Regions from separate parts of the Bacillus sp. NEB1478 genome, predicted to be linked through region 1. Evidence: riboswitches for the same ligand, from Rfam matches in the RefSeq annotation. Region 1 holds a riboswitch; each other region holds the start of a gene.

What was found. Region 1 has a riboswitch for cobalamin ahead of RGB74_RS08475 (DUF4430 domain-containing protein). Riboswitches for the same ligand answer to the same signal wherever they lie in the genome.
Region 2: another riboswitch for cobalamin. It lies ahead of RGB74_RS07255 (ribonucleoside-diphosphate reductase subunit alpha); the one in region 1 lies ahead of RGB74_RS08475 (DUF4430 domain-containing protein).
Region 3: another riboswitch for cobalamin. It lies ahead of metE (5-methyltetrahydropteroyltriglutamate--homocysteine S-methyltransferase); the one in region 1 lies ahead of RGB74_RS08475 (DUF4430 domain-containing protein).
Region 4: another riboswitch for cobalamin. It lies ahead of RGB74_RS18040 (acyl-CoA thioesterase); the one in region 1 lies ahead of RGB74_RS08475 (DUF4430 domain-containing protein).

What each region holds. Positions count from the first base shown of each region.
Region 1 is NZ_CP134049.1:1,724,462-1,728,704, reverse strand. Features, by position in the region: gene RGB74_RS08480 (ECF transporter S component) at 651-1,196, opposite strand; gene RGB74_RS08475 (DUF4430 domain-containing protein) at 1,168-1,569, opposite strand; cobalamin riboswitch at 1,717-1,901, opposite strand; gene RGB74_RS08470 (ATP-binding protein) at 2,006-3,796, opposite strand; gene RGB74_RS08465 (response regulator transcription factor) at 3,793-4,243, opposite strand, start outside.
Region 2 is NZ_CP134049.1:1,501,813-1,506,055, forward strand. Features, by position in the region: gene RGB74_RS07250 (3-hydroxybutyrate dehydrogenase) at 1-771, shown strand, start outside; cobalamin riboswitch at 839-1,043, shown strand; gene RGB74_RS07255 (ribonucleoside-diphosphate reductase subunit alpha) at 1,345-3,573, shown strand; gene RGB74_RS07260 (ribonucleotide-diphosphate reductase subunit beta) at 3,563-4,243, shown strand, end outside.
Region 3 is NZ_CP134049.1:1,959,771-1,964,013, reverse strand. Features, by position in the region: gene RGB74_RS09635 (2-oxoglutarate dehydrogenase E1 component) at 1-1,172, shown strand, start outside; gene odhB (2-oxoglutarate dehydrogenase complex dihydrolipoyllysine-residue succinyltransferase) at 1,165-2,427, shown strand; cobalamin riboswitch at 2,651-2,844, shown strand; gene metE (5-methyltetrahydropteroyltriglutamate--homocysteine S-methyltransferase) at 2,990-4,243, shown strand, end outside.
Region 4 is NZ_CP134049.1:3,549,062-3,553,304, forward strand. Features, by position in the region: gene RGB74_RS18025 (acyl-CoA thioesterase) at 1-418, shown strand, start outside; gene RGB74_RS18030 (hypothetical protein) at 415-789, shown strand; gene RGB74_RS18035 (YbaN family protein) at 1,260-1,673, opposite strand; gene RGB74_RS18040 (acyl-CoA thioesterase) at 1,690-2,163, opposite strand; cobalamin riboswitch at 2,512-2,692, opposite strand; gene RGB74_RS18045 (MFS transporter) at 2,742-4,243, opposite strand, start outside.

The DNA.
Region 1 (4,243 bases):
TAATCATCAACTTTACTATCCTATTCACCAAAGAAGAAAATTGAACTACTTTTTTGTAAAATTCATATAAAAATAGGCTGTTATCGTAAACTTAGTTGCTATTTAAAGAAGTGTAGTTGATCTTCGCTGCAGGATGCTCGCTTTCCGTGGGGCGGGCGGTGAGCCACTGCATATGCTTATTAAATCCTACTCCTGCGTCTGCACGAAAATTCTGATGAATCGAGCTTCCTCGTCGCATGCCTTGCGAGAAGAATACTCAAGTGGCTGGCACGCTGATCCCGCAGGATAAGGAAAACTTCAACAGCGTTACATCGTACGAAGAAAATATGATTTTCATTTTCGAGGAGTCTCGCATCTTCCGCTTCAATCAACATCTTTATTATCGGTTGATTTAAAAACCAAAACCATCAAGAACTAGGCCAAAAAAAAAGCTGGAGATAAGCTTCGGTGCTTCACTACTAAACCCTTTGTTAATTCAGAAACGAGCGTACTTGCACGAATACTCCGAATTGCGACGAGTAGCAAGAAGGTCGAGGAAGTGAAGTTTTCGAGGAACGGAGCGTATTACAATACGTGAGTACCGCAAAAACGAAACTGACGACGAGATTCACAGCTTATCAATTAACAAATAAAAAAAAGAACTGCTATTATTAAGCAGCCCTTCCATGTTCTCTTCCTTTCAAATGCCGTTCCATTACAATCAACAGTGGTTTATATAAAACAATGAAGAAAATGACATTGCCTATTGCGTGGTTAAAATCAAAAGGGAGACCAGATAAATAATATGGCCAGAACTTTTGAACGACTATACCGCCCATGATCAATGAAATAATAAATCCAAACAGAAAGCCGCAAAAACCTGAGTACAAGCTTAAAATCCACCAAGGTGTCTTATGTCTATATTTGCCTAACAAACCACTCATAATCGCAATAAGACCCCAGGCAACCATTTGACCGATAGACCATAAACCATGCCCTAAATAGAGATTTGTCGTTATTGTACTCAAGATTGCAAGTATAAGCCCCTGTATAGGTCCTAATACGAAGGATGCAATAATCAATATTGCCGTATTTGGCTGTACATTAGGAATGATGGCAAAGGAAATTCTTCCTACAGTTAACAATGCTGTCAATAGTGCTAGGAGAGTCATTCTTCTGAGTGTTAATTTATTCATATTTATGTAAGTCGAATTCAATCACATCGCCTGGTTTTACTTTAATTTCCTTTGCACCTTTCATTGCTTCTTTACCATTGACAGAAAGAAACCATGATGTTTTGTCTTGTTCACTTCCCTTTACTCCATCAATGCCGCTGATAAAAGAATCATCATACATCAAGTCTAGTTTGAAATTATTTTTCATTACATCCATTACGGTTTCATCTTCTTTAATGGCTACTTTCTTTTCCGTTACTTTTTCCTTGCCGTTATCTTTTGTAATTTTAACGGTAACTTCTTGTTTTTTTGCTTGTTCTGTTTTTGGCTGATCGGATGTTTTTTTCGTTTCATCTGTTCCGCACCCTGCTAACATCATCATTAATACTGCGAATACTGCTACTAATTTTTTCATTTGATACCTCTTCCCCATTTTTTATCCTTTTTGTTCACTAAACCAAAAAAAGCACCTTCAGCTACGAAGGGGCTCAGAATTTTGGTATACAGGCAAAAAACATATGCCGCTAATCGGCACTGTTTAACACCCCCCTATCCTCGTAGGTCATGTTCATGATTAACAGGCAGGTCTCCTGGCTCTTGCTCATCGTTCCCTAATGCCTTCCCGTATACACAGTGGCTCATTATTAGGGTTCTCACAATTACAGTGGCGGGACCGCAACGGATTTAAACCGTTTTCCCAATTATGCTTGTCTGTGAACAGACAGCACCTGTTTAACATTATTATGAAATTAATTTTCTCATTTATTATATCGTATTGGAGAAATTTATGAAATCATTTTTACTAATAATTGTTCCTTATGAAACAAGATTAATCGGGAAAGTTTGATCTTTTATTCCATCATTCGAGGGATTACAAATGAAAATGTCGTACCTTCATTCATTTTACTGTGTACATTGATTTGCCCGCCATGTGCTTCGACAATGTTTCTGGCTATCGCTAAACCAAGTCCTGTCCCCCCTGATTTCCCTCTCGTCCTTGCTTTATCACCTTTATAAAAACGCTCAAAAACAAATGGCAAATCTTCTTCTTTTATTCCAGTACCATTATCTCTAATGTAAAAAGAGACGGTTTGTTCACTTATTTTTATGGAAAGATTGACAGAACCTTCATCTAATGTGTGCCGAATTGCATTGTCAATTAAATTTGTCAGAACTTGCTCAATTCTGTCAGGGTCGATATCAAGCTCTTTTGGCTCACCATTTATTTGCAGGCTTAATTGAATATTCCGTTCTTTTGCTGGCCCTTGAAATTTTCTGATAATCCGTTCGGCAAATGGCTGTATGGATAAATGTGTATAATGAAGCTTCATATGTCCAGCTTCCAGCTTTGCCAGATCTAGCAGTTCATTTACAAGTCTTCCCATTCTTTTAGATTCATCCAATATGATGCTAGCTAGTTCTTTTTTCTCTTTTTCTGATTCAGCAATATCATCAACGATTGCTTCACTGTACCCTTGCAGCATACTGAGCGGTGTTTTCAATTCATGTGAAACATTCGCAACAAAATCTTCTCTCAGCTTATCCATTCTTCGTTCCTCAGTCATATCTCTCAGCACGGCAACTGCTCCTCGAATAACAGAGTTATCATATAACGGAGTCATGACAACAACCCAAGAGCGGCCTTGTATATCAATTTCGGTCAGCTGCTCTTTTTCGAGAGAAACAACCTTTTGGAACAATTGAATAACAACTTCCGGCAAAACATTTTCCTTTTTCTGCGACTTCATGCCTGATTCATAATAAAAGGCTTGCAAAAAACGGTCTGCTGGGGGATTCGTAACCAAGATATTCATTCTTCTATCAAATGTAATAACACCGTCTGCCATTGAACTTAGAACACTAGCAAGCTGTTCTTTCTCTTGATTTAAGGCTGTAATGTTATTTTTTAGCTGTCTGCCCATCCGATTAAAAGTCATTCCCAATTCTCCAATCTCATCATGTGTTAAGATTGGAACTTTCATATCAAATTCACCTTTTGCAACAAACATTGCCGCTTCTCTCATTTTTCGCAAAGGAGCAGTAATCCTTGTTGATAAGAAGAAGGCAAAAATTGTTGTTAAAATAATGGCTATTCCAGCAGCTAAAAAGATCAAATACTTCGTATGATTGGTTGTCTCTTCTATGTTCTCAATCGACTGGTACACATATACCCCGCCAGCTTGTCCATTCACGCTGTAAGGTTCTCCATAAACAATCATTGTATGCGATGATCTTTCATTATTCTTTATGACAGGAAATTCACCTTTTGTATAAATTTTTTCCTTTGATTCCATCACAGATGACAGTTTCTCATTTTTATTAAAAACCGAAACTGGAATATACGGTGAATTTTCAAAAGAATCTGTTGAAATAAATGAATGATGATTTTCATCAATGATCATAACAGACATTGAATACGCCTCAGCCATTTCATTTGTAATTCGTATTGCTTCTTCTTTGTTCTTATCATTCTCCATAATAAGAACAAGTCTGTCAGCCATTTTCGTTAACTGTTCTTTCGCTTGGCTGTCATAGAAGTTTTCAAAGAATTGAGTAAGCAAGATTGTCAATAAGGTTAGCACAACAGATACTAACAGCAATATTGTGATCCAGAGTTTCCCTACGACACTTCTCCAGATCATTCATTCCCCGCCTCAAACTTATATCCTACTCCCCAAACTGTCGCAATCATTGAAGCTGCTTCCTGCGAAACTTTATTTAACTTTTCACGTAATCTTTTTACATGTGTGTCAACCGTTCGCAGATCGCCAAAAAACTCATAGTTCCATACGTCTTTTAATAGCTGTTCTCGTGCATACACTTTGTCTGGTGTTTTAGCCAGATAATAGAGCAGTTCATATTCTTTTGGGGTCAGGTTCACTTCTTTCCCCCCTGCTGTTACACGGTGTGCATCATGATCTATCGTTAAGTGGTTAAATACAATCACGTTTTTCGCTACCGTCTCTGTTTGAAGGAACTTTGTTGGTGATGATCTTCTTAAAAGAGCCTTAACTCGCAACAAAACTTCCCGGGGACTGAATGGTTTTGTTATATAATCATCTGTTCCTGCTTCAAAACCTTGAATACGG
Region 2 (4,243 bases), 220 kb from region 1:
CAAGATAAAGTTGTTTTCATAACAGGTGCAGCGAGTGGGATTGGCCTCGAGCTTGCAAGAGAGTATGCCAAAAATGGGGCAAAAGTTGTCATCAGTGATCTTAATCGGGATAAAGCAGAGGAAGCAGCAAATTCATTGCAAAAAACCGGAAGTACAGTACTCGGTTTGGGATGCAACGTTACGAATGAAGATGAGTTGAAAGCAGCATTGGATGAGACGCTGAAAACATTTAATCGTATCGATGTGCTAATAAATAATGCGGGATTACAATATGTTTCCCCTTTAGAAGAGTTTCCTACTGAAAAGTTTCAGCAGCTGATAAGCGTGATGCTGACAGCGCCATTTATTGCTACTAAACACGTATTTCCCATCATGAAAAAGCAAGGTTTTGGCCGCATAATCAACATGGCTTCGATTAATGGATTGGTCGGATTTGCTGGAAAATCTGCTTATAACAGCGCGAAGCATGGCGTTATTGGCTTAACTAAGGTTGCTGCATTGGAAGGTGCAGAGCATGGCATTACTGTAAATGCTGTCTGCCCAGGTTATGTTGACACTCCGCTTGTTAGGGGACAATTAGAAGACTTAGCAAAAACTCGTAATGTTGAACTTGAAAAAGTGCTAGAAGAAGTGATCTATCCACTCGTCCCCCAAAAACGTTTATTGGATGTTCAAGAGATTGCGGATTATACCATCTTTTTATCTAGTGACAAAGCAAAAGGTGTTACGGGGCAAGCGATTGTAATTGACGGCGGATATGTAGCTCAATAAATAATCAAATTCAGACATGTTTTCATTGACAAACACTATATTTAGTGTCAAATTTATTAATATAAAACTATATATAGAGAATTCAGGTGCCGGTATTTTTCCGGCTTAAAAGGGAATTCGGTTTAAAACCGAAGCTGTCCCCGCAACTGTGATTGTGGACGAAATGGATTTGCCACTGTACAGAATGGCTATAACTAATGGCTGCTGTATGGGAAGGCCCAGAGTAGGAAGAAGCAAGAGCCAGTAGACCTGCCTGATTCTTCTATTTTCTTTTCCTCGGGGATTGGGAGAAAGAACGGCACAACAGTATTGGTTATTGTTGTTTATTAAACGTTCTTAACCCTCTTCCTGAAGAAGAGGGTTTTTTATTTTTAGGTTCTGTTAAACATCGTTGTTGAAAAGGCAAAGAGAATCAGCGAAACTCGTGCGGAAAAACGGGCTGCCGAGACCCCGCAGGAGGTACACCGAGGAGGCTTGGCGGTTCGTCCGCGGAAAGAGAGTGGTTTTTCTGATTTCCAAGGATTATCAACACTTTCAATTAACAGATCTTATTTTTAATAAGGAGTGGTAACAATGGAAACAGTTATTAAAAGATCTACACACGGGGAATGGTTGAGAAATTGTATAGGAGAATTTACAGAACTGAATGGAGATGACTTTTTAAAAAGAGCTGAAGAGTTTGAAAAAAAGAATAATGATGATCAATCACTAAATAATATTTTGATAATGGAGGCTCTAAGCCAGTTAAATGCTCAGGAGCCAGATTGGACGTTTGTAGCATCTCGTTTATATTTGAAACAGCTGTATAATGAAGCCAAAAAGAATAGAAACGGAAATATTGTTGAGAGCCCATATTCAAATCTTTATGGTCTCCTGCAACAATTAGTGAATCTCCAAATTTATGATAAATCTCTTTTAAACTCTTATTCAATTTCAGAAATTGAAGAAGCAGAAAAATGGATCGAGCCTGAAAGAGACAACTTGTTTACATATATTGGGTTAAAAACGCTATCCGATCGTTACTTAGCAAAAGGGTTTAACCATGAACTTTATGAACTCCCGCAAGAACGGTGGATGGTTATCTCTCTTTTTTTGATGAAGGATGAAGATACTCATTTTAGGATGGAACGAGTAAAAGAAGCCTATTGGGCGTTATCCAATCTTTATATGACGGTCGCAACTCCAACACTAGCGAATGCTGGAAAAAGCTATGGACAGCTTAGCTCGTGTTTTATAGATACCATTGACGATAGTTTAAGAGGGATCTTTGATTCAAATACAGATGCGGCTACAGTATCTAAAGGCGGAGGGGGACTTGGGATTTACCTCGGTAAAATCCGCTCTAGAGGTTCTGATATAAGAGGTTTTAAAGGCAATTCTTCAGGAGTTATTCCCTGGATGAAACAACTAAACAATACTGCAGTTTCTGTTGATCAGCTCGGTCAGAGACAAGGTGCAATTGCAGTTTATCTTGATGTTTGGCATCAAGATATCTTTGAGTTTTTAGATGCAAAATTAAACAACGGTGATGAAAGAATGAGAACACATGACCTTTTTACGGGGATTTGTGTACCGGATCTTTTTATGGAGCATGTTGAGAAAAGATTAGATTGGTATCTTTTTGATCCCCATGAGGTTAGGAAGATCAAAGGATATTCGTTAGAAGACTTCTACGATGATGAAAAGGGAGAAGGAAAGTTCAGAAAGAAATATTTTGAATGTGTTAAGGATGAAAGAATTTCCAAAAAAACGGTACCAGCGATTGAAATCATGAAGAGAGTCATGAAATCTCAACTGGAAACAGGTACACCATTCATGTTCTATCGGGATACTGTAAATCGCCTAAATCCAAATCCTCATGCAGGGATGATCTATGCATCAAATTTGTGCACAGAAATCATGCAAAATATGTCTCCAACCATCGTGCAATCTGAGGAAACGGTTGATGGTGAAATAATCATAAGAAAGACTCCGGGTGACTTTGTCGTCTGTAACTTATCTTCCCTTTCACTTTCGAAAGTCGTAACAGATAATGTGCTGAAAAAAGTGATTGATATTCAAATTAGAATGTTAGATAACGTCATAGATTTAAATCGTATTGACGTTCCCCAAGCGGTTGTAACCAATAAAAAGTACAGAGCAATAGGCGTTGGGACATTCGGGTGGCATCATCTCCTGGCCAACAAAGGAATCAAATGGGAAAGTGAGGAAGCGGTAGAATTTGCAGATGAGCTATATGAGCAAATTAATTATTATGTAATTAGTGCGAGTAACGAGCTTGCTGTAGAAAAAGGAAAATACCCTGTGTTCTCAGAATCTGACTGGGAGTCTGGAGATTATTTCTTAAAGCGGGGATATCAATCTAAAAAATGGAATCAATTGAATGAGCAGGTAAGAAAAAACGGAATAAGAAATGGCTATCTTATTGCGGTTGCGCCAAATTCATCTACTTCAATTATTGCCAATTCAACACCGAGTATAGATCCGATCTTTAAGAAATTTTATTCTGAAGAAAAAAAGAATTACAAGATTCCAGTAACAGCTCCTGATTTAAACGCAGAAACAACATGGTACTACAAATCTGCATTTCAAGTGGATCAAAAGTGGAGTATTTTACAAAATGCAGCCAGACAGAGGCATGTAGATCAATCGATTTCATTTAATCTTTATGTACACAATCATATTAAAGCGAAAGAACTGCTCGAACTGCACATGCTCAGTTTTCAAAAAGGGCTTAAAACAACGTATTACACGAGATCGACTTCAATAGAACTAGAAGGATGTGAAAGTTGTGAAAGTTAAAGAGCAAGAAAGGCTGCAAGAAAGAAAGATATATGATGTAGATGCACCAAATGCTTCCACTGGGGTTATTAATGGGAGAAGCTCAAACATTTTAAATTGGGATGATGTTCGGCATACATGGGCATACCCGCTATATAAAAACATGCTCGCCAACTTTTGGACACCTTTTGAAATCAATATGTCCAGTGACAGCAAGCAGTATAATCTTCTATCAGATAAAGAAAAAGATACGTTTAATAAAATAATAGGTTTGCTTGCTTTTTTAGACAGTGTCCAAACGGATTATTCCAGCAGGGTGGCAGCGTATTTAACAGATTCAAGTCTTTCAGCACTTATGTCAACTCTTTCCTTTCAAGAAGTCGTTCATAATCAGTCATATTCGTATGTCCTGTCTTCATTAGTTCCGAAAAGACTGCAGGATGAGATTTTTGAGTATTGGAAAACAGATCCAGTGCTGCGTGAACGAAATGATTTTATAGCAGATGGGTATGAAACATTTGTTCAAAATCCAACTCCAGAAACATTTTTGAAATCGATCATCTATGATGTTATTTTAGAAGGCTTAAATTTTTACTCAGGATTTAGCTTCTTTTATAATTTGGCGAGAAATCAAAAAATGGTATCTACTTCAACGATGATTAACTATATTAATAGGGATGAACAGCTGCAT
Region 3 (4,243 bases), 240 kb from region 1:
AGATGTTGACTTGGCCAGAAAACTTTAATGTATATCCTAAAATCAAGCGAATTCTAGAACGCAGACGCAAAGCATTTCAAGATGAAAAAATTGATTGGGGAATGGCAGAATCTCTAGCATTTGCATCCATATTAAAAGATGGAACACCGATTCGAATTACAGGTCAAGATTCTGAGCGCGGAACGTTTGCACAGAGACATCTTGTACTCAATGACAGCGAAAACGGTAAAAAATTCTCGCCGCTTCATGGTATAGACGATATTAATGTATCATTTGCTATTCATAACAGCCCGCTCTCTGAATCTTCAGTAGTTGGCTTTGAATACGGATATAACGTTTTTGCACCAGAGACCCTTGTAATATGGGAAGCTCAATATGGTGACTTCGCTAACGTATCACAAGTATTGTTCGACCAGTTCCTCTCAGCAGGTCGTGCGAAATGGGGACAAAAATCGGGAATGGTTCTTCTTTTACCACATGGATATGAAGGACAAGGGCCTGAGCATTCAAGTGCCCGCTTAGAACGTTTCTTGCAGCTAGGTGCGGAAAACAACTGGACTGTTGCAAACGTAACTACTGCATCTCAATATTTCCATCTTTTAAGACGTCAAGCGAAGCTTCTTTCAATGGATGAAGTACGTCCATTAGTTGTAATGACTCCTAAGAGTTTACTTCGTGATGCGAAAGTCGCATCTGTTGCTGAAAACTTTGAAAATGACCATTTCAAACCATTATTTGAGCAGCAGGGTCTTGGCAAGGAAAAAGAGAAAGTGAAAAAAATCTTGTTATGTTCTGGTAAAATTGCGATTGATCTTGAAAAAGCACTAGAGCAGGATCAAATCGAAAGAACAGAATTGCATATTGTTCGTGTAGAACAAATCTATCCGTTCCCGGAAGAAGAAATGAATGCACTTTTAAAAGAATACCCGAATGTAGAAGATTTGATCTGGGTCCAAGAAGAACCTAAAAATATGGGATCTTGGCTTTACATTGAACCTAAACTTCGTGCTGTAGCGCCAAATGGTGTACATGTTTCTTATATTGGCCGACAAGAACGTTCAAGTACCGCTGGCGGAGAGCCTGACATTTATAAAAAAGAACAAGAACAAATCATCCAAACATCGTTAGCAATAGACATTCAATCGCGAGAGGGAGGCCGTGAACATGTTTGAAGTTAAAGTTCCGGAATTAGCCGAATCAATTTCAGAAGGTACAGTTGCACAGTGGCTAAAAAAAGAAGGTGAAGCAGTTGTTAAAGGTGAAGACTTAGTCGAATTAGAAACGGACAAAGTCAACATCGAAATAAGTGCAGAACGAGATGGAGTTCTAAAAAGCATTCAAGTTCAGCCTGGCGACACTGTATCAGTTGGAGACGTAATCGCTATGATCGCTGATAGCGGAGCAGCTGAGACTGAAAGTACTTCAGAAGAAAAAACCGAAGCACAGCCGAAAGAAGAAGCTGCTCAAAAACAAGAACCAACTGCTGCAAAGGAAGAAACAGAAGAAACTAAAGCTGCTGATCGTCCGATCGCATCTCCAGCAGCTCGTAAACTTGCAAGAGAAAAAGGAATCGATCTTACAGAAGTTTCTACTCGTGATCCACTTGGACGAGTTCGTACAGAAGACGTAAAGCGTCATTCTGAAAGTCCAAGTGAAAAATCCGCTCCAAGCACTTCTAAGCCAGCAGCACAGCAAACAAAAGCTGCTGAACCAGTAAATCCGGACAAACCTGTTGAACGTGTGAAAATGTCACGCAGACGCCAAACGATCGCTAAACGTCTAGTTGAAGCACAGCAAACGGCTGCAATGCTAACAACATTTAACGAAGTAGATATGACTGCGATCAATGAAGTTCGTGCTCGCAGAAAAGACAAGTTCTTTGAACAAAATGGTGTTAAATTAGGTTATATGTCGTTCTTTACGAAAGCTGTTGTAGGAGCACTTAAAAAATTCCCTGCTGTAAATGCAGAAATCCAAGGCGACGAAATGGTCTTGAAGAAATTTTATGATATTGGTATTGCTGTAGGTGCCGAAGAAGGACTAGTTGTACCTGTTGTACGTAATGCCGATCGTATGAGCTTTGCTGCAATCGAAAAAGAAATTGGAGATCTTGCACAAAAAGCCCGTTCTAAGAAATTAACTCTTGAAGAACTTCAAGGCGGATCATTCACAATTACTAACGGCGGTATATTTGGTTCTATGCTTTCAACACCTATTTTAAATGCGCCTCAAGTTGGTATTTTAGGAATGCATACGATTCAATGGAGACCTGTCGCTATTGATAAAGAGCGCATGGAAAACCGTCCAATGATGTATATTGCTCTTTCTTATGATCACCGAATTGTTGATGGAAAAGAAGCAGTAAGCTTCCTTTCAACAGTTAAAAATCTTTTAGAAGATCCGGAATCATTGTTATTAGAAGGTTGATTAACTTTAGTCCTGTACGTCTTAATAGACGTCCAGGGCTTTTTTTTTGCAACTGTATTTGCATTTTGCAAATAAGTCACTTGAGTTTTACAACCGGAAAATTAAAACTTATTTGAGTTTTGCAAGTATATAATGTGATGGTTTTTCTTTTTGACAGTGCTAAATTCGCATGCTAAGATGTCTATTAAATTCTAAATTATATTAAAAAAACGAATTTATTTAAAATTTTATATATACAACAGGTGCTGCGTGATTTTTTCACTCAGCTTAAAAGGGAAGACCGGTGAGATTCCGGCGCGGTCCCGCCACTGTAATAGTGAGCATTTTATTAGAAACCACTGTTTTGCTTGAAAATGGGAAGGTCATAAAATGCAATGAACTTAAGTCAGGATACCTGCCTTGTTGTACACGCTTATACTCTACGTGGATATAGAGGGGAGTGAGATATGTGTTGAGAATGATTGATGGTCTCAACTCTAGTTAATATTACGTAATAAATCTCTCTTTCTGACTTGAAAGAGGGATTTTTTTGTTGAGACACATAAAAAGGAGTGTGAATGAGATGAATCAGGTGAAATGTTCAAACTTGGGGTATCCAAGAATTGGAGAGAATCGTGAATGGAAAAAAGCACTGGAACAGTTTTGGTCTGGCAAGCTTGAAAAAGAGGAATTCTTAAAACAATTAACGGAAATACGTCTAACGCATTTAAAAAAGCAAAAAGATTTCGGAATTAACTTAATACCTGTTGGAGACTTCAGTTTATATGATCATGTACTCGATACGGCTACTATGTTCGGACTTGTACCAAAACGTTTTTCTTATGATGGTGGTATTGTACCTATTGAGACTTATTTTGATATTGCACGAGGAACAAAGGATGCAGTAGCTTCTGAAATGACAAAATGGTTTAACACAAACTATCATTACATCGTTCCAGAAATAGGAGATAGAGAACCACAACTGACAGAAAACCTGCCGCTTCAATATTTTAGGGAAGCCAAAGAAAGATTAAATATCAATGGGAAGCCAGTCCTTCTTGGTCCCATTACTTTTGTAAAGCTATCAAAAGGCTATTTAGAAAGAGACACAAAAGACACAATAAACCAGCTAGTACCACTATATTCTCAAATATTGAGTGAATTGGAGAATGAAGGTGCCGAATGGGTTCAAATGGATGAACCGATTTTATCTACAACCCTTACTAAAGAAGAATTTACGATATTTGAGGATGTTTATCAAACCCTTCATGATGCAGCACCGCATTTAAAATTAATACTACAGACTTATTTTGATAGTATAGAGCACTATGAAGCTGTAATGAGACTTCCTGTACAAGGAATAGGACTCGATTTTGTTAATGATCAAGGTGAAAATCTTATGGCGTTAAAAAGATATGGTTTTCCGAAAAATAAAGTACTTGCTGCCGGCATAATTGATGGGCGAAATATATGGAAAGCAAATCTTAATGATAAGTATTCCTTTTTAGAAGACTTATGTGAAGCTGTCTCAAAAGACCGTCTAATAATTCAGCCTTCATCTAGTTTAATGCATGTTCCTGTGACTATTAAAAATGAAAAAAGCATTGAGGATATCATAAAAGAAGCAGTATCTTTCGCAGATGAAAAATTACATGAAATTAATTTGCTGACAAATGGATTAAATAACGGGAGAAAATCCATTCTGAAAGAAGCGGAAGCAAGTGCCAAAGCTATTTCTGAATTAAACCGTTCATCCTTTAGAAATGATCATCTCATTTCAGAGGCTATGGAAAACATTGATACATATTCGGTAGAGCGTGATGTTCCTTTTCATATA
Region 4 (4,243 bases), 1.8 Mb from region 1:
CGCAACTCTATCTGCCAGAAGGCATGCCAGAGTAAAAGAATGTGTAACAGCATCCACTGACTCAATCGACTTTTTGCATCCAATCCACCAAACTGACTCTGTTTGTATTGAATCTTTCGTGTCCTATACAGGAAAGAGTTCAATGGAGATTTTCTGTAAAGTTATTGCCGAAGATATGATGACCGGCGAAAGAAGAATTGCAGCTACAGCATTTTTAACATTCGTTGCCCTTGGCGAAGACAAAAAGCCGGTTGAAGTCCCGCAAGTTATCCCTGAAACAGAAGAGGAAAAATTCTTATTTGAAACGGCAAAAGAAAGAGCAGAAGTACGTAAGTCTAGAAGAAAGAAAAGTAAAGAATTAGCGGAAGTTATTTCACTTAAGAAACCTTGGGATACAAAAGAGGAGGTATTTGCGTGATCACATTATGCAGCCAAAATGAATTGAAAGAGGCGCAAAGCGCAATCAAAAATTTAGAGCAGTCTTATCCTGAACTATTTGATAAATTATTAGACGTCATCAACCTTACACGTGCAATGCAATTAACGTATCAATACATGGGATGCCTGATCATGAATGAAGATCCAGGGAACTCACACCCTCAATTTATATATCGCTCAGTTATTCGTCTTTATAAAAAAGAAATTCAAAAACTAACAGACGACAAAGACATTGAAGCACTAAGAAATACATTCAATGAATATCAAAATACGGGTTACGCAAGACTTAGCCAACTCGCTCTAGGCAAAACACCAGAATCACTAGCTGGCAGTACTGCAATCATTCATTAAATAAGGTAAACCGATCTCTAAAATAGCAGATCGGTTTTTTTGTATACTTTGGCGGTATTCAAGAAAAAGAGGTTGATTTCCGTGGGGCCTGAGTTTCGCACATTGCACTCCAATCAACTTTTTAAGTCCTTTTTTATTATTATTTTTTCATTCAAGTACCGAAAAATCTATTAACTGAAAGAATCATGATTCGAATGCACCTTCCACATCCAATATTGCTGATGAAAACGGGTCGATGAGAAGAGTTGATGTCGTTCAAATGAGCCGATTAAGTCTAATCCGAGGTTAATTGAGTCTGAATTTGAATAATTAAGTCTGTTCGAAGGAAGATTGAGTCTTTTTGAGCCACAATTGAGTCTAATTTATAATAATTATGTCTTTCTACAAATTTCGACAAAAAACCTTGATATAACGCTTAATTGAAATACATAAAAAAACCTAAGTCCGGTTTCCCGCTGACTCAGGTTTTTCTATTCTATCTTCGTTTTAATTTTGAAAATGAAGTAGTAATACTTTAATAAAACAATGAGAACTAATAATATTCTCACATAAAGGTTATCAGTAAGAATAAACGGTATGGCAATCATGATGTCAGCTAGTAAATTGATCATGATTTTCTTTTTTCGTGTTAATGCTTTTTCTTTTACGAATTCTTCTAAATGTTTTTTATAGATCGAGGTTCCTTTAAACCAGTTATCGAACTTTTTCGATCCCTTCATGAAAAAATAAGAAGCGACAAGTAAGAAAGGTGTGGTTGGAATGAGGGACAATAGCAGCCCTACGATTCCGAGCAACAAAAACAACATTCCGAGAAAAATGAAAAATGCTTTTTTGACCTTCACGAGACTCATCCCCTCATCTGTATGAATTTGGTCTGAGTCCATCTTAACAGTTATCACCCTATTGATTCACATTTTTATAAAACAATCGGTTTTCTTTTCTGAGCCGGGCACTTTGAAACAGAACAGCTTCTTCCTTTGTTTCTGGAATAACACTCGGCACAGGTGTTGGGGTACCTTCTGCATCAATTGCTACCATCGTTAAAATCGAAGTCGTATTCAATGTCCGATTTCCCGTTTCTAAGTTCTGGCATTCTACTTTTACATAAACCTCCATAGATGTCCTTCCTGTTGAAATTACAACACCTTCTAAAATTAAAATATCTCCCACTTTTGCAGAGGATAAAAAGTTCACATTGTCGATGGAAGCTGTCACAACAACCTTTTGACTATGCTTCATAGCCGCTATTGCAGCAATTTCATCAATGTAAGATAACACCCTTCCGCCGAAGATTGTTCCCATGTGATTCGTATCAGGAGGCAACACCAATTTTGTCTGGATCGTTCTTGATATGTTTGCTGATAACTGTTCCATCCCATTCCTCAATTCCGGAGCTTGAAACTCCTAGGTTTTAGTTGTGGGAGCTGGTAATTGGTACTAATAAGCTGACAAAAGATTCGAAGCTTATCAATTAACAAACATTGTTAATTAAGAAGCAAGAAGGTCGAGGAAGCAAAGTTTCGAGAAACGGACGCGTATTCAACATACGTGAGTATCGCAGAAACAAAGCTGACGACGAGATTCGACGCTTATCAATTAACAAAAAACTCCATCACTAAGGATGGAGGAAGAATATAAATAAAACGTAAGAATACTTAATTAAACAGAAATACTCTGCATCAATTAAAATTCCTTCGTCTTATCTTCCCAACTCCCGAAGAAGATCAACGCGATAAACATGGCAGGTCTCCTGACTCGTGCGTCAATCTACTCTAAGCCCTTCCCGTTTTTAGACAGTGGTTTTCGCTTATTTCGTCAGCACTTACAGTTGCGGGTACAGTTCTGGTTTTGCACCAGATTCCCTATTAAGTCTGTAACAGACACCATGATTATTTGTTATTTAATTATCTATATTTTATTGTGCTCGTTCTCAAAAGACAAGCTGTACGCTATTAACTCGCTGCTTTTCCTGTTTCTTCAGCAGCTTGCCGCATCACATAACGATCTCCGCCAACAAAGAAAGCTACGACTAACCCTAAGCAACCGGCAATAAGAGCTAACATAAATCCATGATGCAGTGCTGTTTCAAGCGCACTTCTCATGAACTCCACTAATTGCGGAGGAAGGTTTGCATCTTTTTGCATTAAGATTTCTGGTTTTGCCATCTTTCCAATCTGGTCAGCCGGCATTTTAGAAGCTGCTGCAAAATCCAGCATCTTTTCTTTTAAGTCGCTATTTACGATCGTTGCTGTTATCGCCGCTCCCATTACACCGCCTATGCTGCGCCAAAAACCAACAACAGATGAAGCGATCCCCATGTATTTCATATCAACAGATTGAGCGACAGCATTCTGCGAAACACTCATTAATGGCCCCAGTACAACAAGACCCATCATGATCATGACAAGCGTAACCGTCCATTTCGCAGTTTCATGCGTAATGCTTCCTAACATGTACGCTTCAAAAATGCCCATACCCATCGAGATAATCATGATCGTTCTGAATGGAATTTTCGTACATAAGAATCCGCCTATAATGGCTCCGATCATGATTGGAAACATCATTGGTGTTAGTACGCCATTTGAATTTTCATTCCCCATAACCGCGACAGATAAAATCGGCAGGTACGTAATCGCCGAGAACATAATTGCTCCTTGGCAGAATACTACGATACTTGTGCCCAGCACCATCTTATTTTTAAAAATTTCAAGCGGTAAAATCGGTTCTGCAGCTTTCGTTTCAACCCATAAGAATAATGCAATCGCAACAGCTGCTCCACTAAACATGGAGATGATCTGTACCGAATCCCAAGCGTAATCTTTTCCACCCCACTCTAAGCCGAGCAGAAGCAATACGGTTGAAGTAATCAAAAGCAGCGTGCCTAAATAGTCTACTTTTGGCTTTTGATCTGACTTGGATTCTTTTAAAGCAAACATTAAAGCAATGATAGATAGAATTCCAAACGGCACATTCACGTAAAAGCACCATCTCCATCCTAACCATGAAGCTTCCGAAATCCATGTTCCGATCTGCGGTCCTAATACAGATGAGATACCGAATATCCCTGCAAATATTCCAGACATTTTAGCCGCTTGCTTAGGGCTGGTTGAGACCGAATAAATAATCGTAAACGAGATCGGAAAAATCGCTCCAGAACCAACCCCTTGAATCACACGATATGCAATCAATTGATCAATGTTTTGAGCTGTTCCGCATAAAGCAGATCCGATTAAAAACAGGCTGATTCCAATCAGGTAAAACAATTTTCGGCCAAATAAATCACTCATTTTACCGAACACCAACATCGTACTTGTCGCAGCTAGCATGTAAGCTGTAAAGATCCAGCTCATCTTTTCGAATCCGCCGATATCTTGAATAACCTGGCTTATGCTTGCTGAAACGATTGTATTATCAAGAGATGACATAAAAAGCCCCAGCGCCATAGCCAGGATAA